3 regions of the Peptoniphilus olsenii genome follow, and region 3 is predicted to be linked to each of the others. Evidence: a T-box and tRNA genes for the amino acid it is inferred to sense, from the RefSeq annotation. Region 3 holds a T-box; the other regions hold tRNA genes.
The links. The T-box of region 3 lies ahead of serS (serine--tRNA ligase). A T-box ahead of a tRNA ligase gene usually reads a tRNA of that ligase, here a tRNA-Ser.

Region 1 (2,279 bases), on a different contig from region 3:
ACCAGGTATTGTGTCTTTGTATGAAAATAGACGTGATTTATTAAATTATTATATTGATGATAAATATGAATACTATGGTTTATATAGAAGAACAGAAGTAAATAATAGAATAGAATTTATCAGAAAGTTTTTTGAAAAAGATAAGCAAATTATTGTAATGGATTTTGATGCAATCGACTATTTTAAAGATAAAGATGAAGCAGAATATGGTGAAATATACCTTAAAAAAAATCTTGTAAAAGGGCCAATTTTTTGTATTTCTTCTCCACTTACGAAAAAAGAAAAGACACTTCAGATATTTAGTGACGCTAAAGTCGATTATTTTGAGGCTTCACTTTTAATAAATGCTTGCAATGATCAGGTGGCAATTGACATTTTAAAATTCATCTGCGATGAATATTTTAAATCAATAGATTTTACAAAATATGAGATGATATTTTTAGCATCTAGTGCTTTGCACCTTAGAAAAGATTTTTTTGTCAAATATTTTGATAAAAAAATACTAACTAATGTAGATGCTATCATTAAAGATTATGAATATAAAAAAGAGAATTTAATTAGAGATTATTTTCATGTATCTGATTCAAAAAGGAGATTCTATTCAAGAGCTGAGAAATATTTGAGAGAGAAGAATATTTTAAAAGACAGAGAAATATTAAATGTATCTAAAATAAATTTTGACAATAAAAAAAGCCCCTAAGGGCAAAATATGTAGCCATGCACCCCACGTCGAAAAATAATTCCATACGTTACCCGTGCAGTTAACTCAGATTAGGCTGTTCTACGGCACACAGGAAATCTTACTTAGTGCTGCTTCGATCAAGACCTGACACGGTTCGCAAGCACCTGTTGCGTAGGACCCAATCCTCAACGCCACTTACACGGGGCAGACTATAAAATTAAAATCCTCGGCGGGGAATTCGGTCCTGCTGTAGCGAATTGCAGGTACAAGACATCGCTAATTTCCCACCTAGCATGGCAATGGCGGAGAGAGGGGGATTCGAACCCCCGATACATTTACATGTATACTCGCTTTCCAGGCGGGCTCCTTCAACCTCTCGGACATCTCTCCACAGCCTAGAAAGATATTTTACACGAAATTTACTTCAAAGTCAAGAATGATAAAGGTGATATTATGAATACAAAACAAAGAGTGTTAAAAGCATTGGAAGAAAATAGAGCACAGTACGTTTCTGGGCAAGATTTAGCTGATAAATTAAATATAACTAGAACTTCTGTGTGGAAAGCAATAAATTCGTTAAAAGAGGAAGGATTTGAAATAGAATCGCTGACTAAAAAAGGATATAAACTTGTCCAAGATGACGATAATTTATCAGTGGCAGGGATTAAAAAAGGTTTAATTAGAGAGTTAAAAGATATCGATATCAAAATATTTAATACTATTGATTCTACAAATACAGAAGCCAAGAGAATGCTTTATTCAGAAAAGATAAAAGACTTTACAGTCCTTGTATCTGATGAACAAACAGGCGGGCGTGGTAGACAGGGTAAAAATTTTATGTCGCCAAAAGGCACGGGAGTATATTTTTCTATTATAATTCATCCTAAGGAAAATTTTGATATTTCCTACTTTGATTTGATAACAGTAAGAGCAGCTGTATCTGTATCTCAAGGAATAGAAGAAAGTACTGGAAAGTTTAGCGAAATAAAATGGGTAAATGATATTTTTGTTGATGGTAAAAAAGTCTGTGGAATACTTTCTGAGCTTGATGCTGATTTTGAAACTCATACCGTAAAATCAGTTATAATAGGCATAGGAATAAATGTAAATGAACCTAAAGAAGGCTTTGGAGAAGATTTAAAAGATATAGCTGGATCAGTTGGCACAGATATAATTAGAAATGAAATTTTATCTACAATTTTAAATAGATTTTATCATAATTATTTTTATGAAGATGAAGATAAGATTTTAAAATATTACAAAGAACATTCACTAGTGCTTGGTAAAAATTTAACTTTTGAAAAAAATGGAAAAAAATATGAAGGCATAGGTGTAGATATAAACGAAAAAGGCAATTTAGTTGTAGATACTAAAAAGGGACGTATGACTTTATCAAGTGGAGAGGTTTCTGTAAAGGGAGATTTCACAAGATAAGAGAGCGATTAAACTTTTAAATGATTTTAAATTATAGTATAATAAATTGAAAAGACAAGTTGGAGAAGGTCATAAAATGCAGAGTCCTCTTATTGAAGAAGTAGAAAAAATTAAAAATCAGATATCTTTCGCAATGCCTGGTCACAAGGGTAAACAATTCTTT
Region 2 (2,279 bases), on a different contig from region 3:
ATATATTTAAATAAAATAAAAAAAGAAATAACAAATTTAAAGATTATAGATTTAAGACAAAAGAGGGAAATACCTCAATTTAATAAAACAAAAGATAAAATCTTGTTATTAAAACCTCTAGGGTACAAGCACGCAAGACGATTTAATTATGATTTATTAGCTGACAATAAACAAGTGGACATAGAGGGTGCATATAGTAATCAACTATCAATAACCGCAGAGGCAATAATAAAAACACTAGAGTATGAGCTATTTAACTTAGATAAAAAGATAATAATGGTTATCAATCAATCAAAAACAGTTGGTCAATCGCTCGTGCTAGAATTAATGCGTAAACACTCAAATGTAATTAGCTTTAACAGCAGTGTAACAAAAACGGATTTATCTAAAGTTGTAAATGGTGGTAAAGTAGATGCGATTGTAACTGCGAGCGGAAATAAAGATTTTAAAATATGTAAATCAGTAGCTAAAAATGTAAGATTAATAATTGATTTATCAAATGATGTAGATAGCACCACAGATGCTTATATAATACGCAGTATACCCACAATAGATATCCTTAAAAAAAGACTGGAGGATAAAAATTGGGGTTACAAAAATGTTTATTAATACCCTATAAAAACTTTAAACAAAAAATCAAAATAGTAAAGTATTATACAAAAAAAGGATATCATGTAGAGGTGTGGGAAGGTTGGATATATTGTTGGAGGGGCAAATGACAAAAGAGACTCTATCACAGTATTTATTTTTAAAAAAAGAGATTGACGATTTAAACTTTCAGATTGCGAAATGTCAAGATATAGTTGTTACTGATATAACAAAAGGCTCAAATACAGAGTTCCCTTATCAAGAGATACACATTCCGATTACAGGCGTTGTAGAAAACAAACAAAAAAGGAAACTTTATAAGATCTTAAATAAGAGACTACAAAAAGCTAGAGATATAAGACTAGAGATAGAGGACTTTATAAGCGGTATAGATGACAGTTTAACTAGATACATTTTTGAAAAAAGATATGTAGATGGTTGGGACTGGAAACGCATAAGTAAAGAGTGTGGCAGTAAGCATGAGAGCTATGCACGCAAAGTACACGACAGATACTTAAAAGATACTAAAGCGGATATATAAAAATTGGGCGTTGGGGGCGTTAGACCCGTGGTATAATAATAGTGTAGGAGTATATCCTAATTTATAATATATTTTAAATATAATCACACTATTAAAAGGAGTATCTAGGCAAAGTGTTTAGGTACTCTTTTTATATTAAAAAATGGTAGCCTTTTAAAAAAGGTGGGGAGTGCTACAAGCTGACATATAAGGCACGCAGGGGTGGGACATAAAGCTTGTACTGGAGGTATGGCAGAGTATGGTTTAATGCAACGGATTGCTAATCCGTCACACTTAAAAGGTGTCAGAGGTTCAAATCCTCTTGCCTCCACCAAAAAACAGGAGGACAAATTGAAACTAACAATAAAGTATTTGCATAATCTAGATAGACCCTGGTTATTAAAAAGAGAGCATGGCAAGTATAGACAACACGCACATATGAGGACCAAAAAAGATGCTATTAAAGTAAGACAACTAATAGACTTAAACAAGTATCCATTGTGTCGTGATTATAAAATAGCTATGCAAAGACTATTGACTGAGGAGGAATTTAAATGACTAGATAAAAAGCAAAGATACTTTAATGTTAACAAAGGTATAAGGCGTTGATAATATTCTAAAAAAGTTATGTAAATGTGGTAAGGTCATACCCATTACACAAAAACAATGTGATGATTGCAAAAATAAATATCAAAAAAACTATGATAAATACAAGAGGACTAATCACGATATATATACAAGCAAAGCATGGTCATCTATAAGGACGCAATGTAAAAGCAGAGTACATGGAGTTGACTTATACCACTACCACAAAACTGGTAAGATAGTAGCAGGTACTCTTGCTCATCATATAGTAGAGGTGAGCGAGGATATAAGTAAGGCGTATGATATCGACAATCTATTTTGGTTATCAGATAAAAGCCATAAGGCTATACACGCTTTATATAGCCGAGATACCGACACAAAGATATCTACCCAAGCATTGCTATTAGATTTAAATAAAAAAGTATGTGGGGGTGGGTTAAAATGTTTTAGGTGATGATATAGGGACCAGCGCGGGACAATTGGTGCGAGAAAATGCCAAAAACAAAAATTTCTAAACTGGTTAAAAATAAAGATAGTTTATAGATGCAAAAAATAATAACTAGTTATAAGTGTAAAAAATTAATCA
Region 3 (2,279 bases):
TAGAAGAAGAACTTAAGAAAAATTAATTGAAAATTTTGAACAGTATCCTGTTGAGGAACTGTATCAGGAGGTAAAAATTGAAAAATACGACATTAACATTTAAGGAAGCAAAACAAAAAGGCGAAAAACTATCTATGGTGACAGCTTACGATTACACAGTAGCTAAACTTGTAGAAAAATCTGGTATAAATGCGATCTTGGTAGGAGATAGCTTGGGAATGACAATGCTAGGTTATGAAGATACTATAAGCGTCACACTAGAAGATATGATTCACCATTCAAGAGCTGTATCACGTGGAGTAAAAGATACATTAGTTGTATGTGATATGCCTTTTATGTCTTATACAAACACGAATATTCCACAGGCTGTTGAAAATGCAGGTAGACTCATGAGTGAAGGTAGAGCAAATTGTGTTAAACTTGAAGGTGGAACAGAAGTAAAAGAAATAATAAAAGCAATTGTTGATGCAAAAATACCAGTATGTGCACATATCGGTTTAACACCACAATCACTAAATCAATTAGGTGGCTTTAAAGTTCAGGGAAAAAATCTTGACACTGCAAAAAACCTTTTAGCGGATGCAAAAGCTGTTGAAGGAGCTGGAGCATTTGCAGTTGTGCTTGAATGTGTTCCAAAAGAATTGGCAGACAAAATCACTGAAATGCTAGAAATTCCTACAATTGGTATAGGTGCAGGTAATGGTTGTGATGGACAAGTTCTTGTATACCAAGATATGCTTGGAATGTATGATGATTTTAAACCAAAATTTATCAAACATTTTGCTCAAATTGGAGATGAAGTCGTAGAAGCTTTTAAAAATTATGACAAGGAAGTAAAAGAAAAAACTTTCCCAACAGAAGAGCATAGTTTTAAAATGAAAAAAGAATTATTGGATCAAATTCTATAATTATATCTTAAAAAATATGTTGCTATTAATGCCGACTTGAATAATATAGTCAATATTTAAATTAAATTATTTTATGATTTTTACATATAAATTTTATCGTTAATTAATATAATAGATAGAAGATTTTATATTTATAACAAAATTTACTATTAATTAATTAAAAATTCAACTCATGATTAATGATTACAAAGAGTGTTGAAAAATTCAATTTATATGTTATAATGGAAATAATTTCATAAGACGATGATTGAGAATAGTAGTCTTAAATAAACTTATAGAGAGCAGTTGGATGGTGTAAAATTGTAGTTTGTTTATTATGAATCCACCTCATAGTCTATATATATTAAGTGAACCATTTGGTTAATTAGGGTGGCAACGCGGGTCTCTCGTCCCTTTAGGGATGAGAGGCCTTTTTTAATTATTTTTATTTGGAGGACATATGTTAGATATTAAATTTATAAGGGAAAATCCTGAAGCTGTTAAAGAAAATATTAAAAAGAAATTTCAAGATGAAAAATTAAAATTAGTAGATGAAGTTATTGAAATTGACGAGAAACTAAGAGCATCTAAAACTGATGGAGATAATCTAAGAGCAGAAAAAAACAAAGCTTCCAAAGAAATTGGCAAATTCATGCAAAATAAAGAATTAGATAAAGCTGAAGAAGCCAAGAAAAAAGTAGCTGATATAAATGAAGAGATTGCAAAACTTGAAAAAAGTGAAAAAACTCTAGCAGAAGAATTAAAAACAAGAATGATGGTTATACCACAAATGATGGACGAAACTGTACCTATAGGCAAAGATGACAGCGAAAATGTTGAATTAGAAAAATTTGGGGAGCCAATAATTCCAAACTTTGAAGTTCCGTACCATGTTGATATTATGGAAAGTTTTGATGGAATAGATTTAGACTCTTCAAGAAATACTTCAGGTGCAGGTTTCTATTATCTTAAAGGTGATATAGCTAGACTTCACTCTGCAATTCTTGCATATGCTCGTGATTTTATGATAGATAGAGGTTTTGAATATCATATTCCTCCGTTTATGATTAGATCTGATGTTGTGACAGGAGTTATGAGTTTTGCTGAAATGGAAAATATGATGTATAAAATCGAAGGCGAAGATTTATATTTAATTGGAACTTCTGAACACTCTATGATTGGTAAATATATAAATACAATTACGCCTGAAGAAAAGATGCCTCTAGCACTTACTTCATATTCACCATGTTTCAGAAAGGAAGTAGGAGCTCATGGGATTGAAGAAAGAGGAGTTTATAGAATTCACCAATTTGAAAAGCAAGAAATGGTAGTTATTTGTAAACCGGAGGATTCTAAGGATTGGTTTGTAAAATTGTGGCAAAACACAGTAGA

Region 1: it has a tRNA-Ser gene. The T-box ahead of serS (serine--tRNA ligase) is inferred to sense a tRNA for this amino acid. The anticodon was not compared.
Region 2: it has a tRNA-Ser gene. The T-box ahead of serS (serine--tRNA ligase) is inferred to sense a tRNA for this amino acid. The anticodon was not compared.

The regions. Positions count from the first base shown of each region.
Region 1 covers NZ_JBEPMA010000002.1:158,496-160,774, reverse strand. The annotation lists gene ABID14_RS02895 (hypothetical protein) at 1-700, shown strand, start outside; RNA gene ffs (signal recognition particle sRNA large type) at 716-979, opposite strand; tRNA gene ABID14_RS02885 (tRNA-Ser) at 983-1,072, opposite strand; gene ABID14_RS02880 (biotin--[acetyl-CoA-carboxylase] ligase) at 1,136-2,116, shown strand; gene ABID14_RS02875 (aminotransferase class I/II-fold pyridoxal phosphate-dependent enzyme) at 2,163-2,279, shown strand, end outside.
Region 2 covers NZ_JBEPMA010000001.1:311,374-313,652, reverse strand. The annotation lists gene ABID14_RS01840 (Rossmann-fold NAD(P)-binding domain-containing protein) at 1-609, shown strand, start outside; gene ABID14_RS01835 (hypothetical protein) at 716-1,129, shown strand; tRNA gene ABID14_RS01830 (tRNA-Ser) at 1,352-1,442, shown strand; gene ABID14_RS01825 (hypothetical protein) at 1,460-1,666, shown strand.
Region 3 covers NZ_JBEPMA010000015.1:30,332-32,610, reverse strand. The annotation lists gene ABID14_RS08595 (DUF2520 domain-containing protein) at 1-26, shown strand, start outside; gene panB (3-methyl-2-oxobutanoate hydroxymethyltransferase) at 78-908, shown strand; T-box leader at 1,143-1,305, shown strand; gene serS (serine--tRNA ligase) at 1,348-2,279, shown strand, end outside.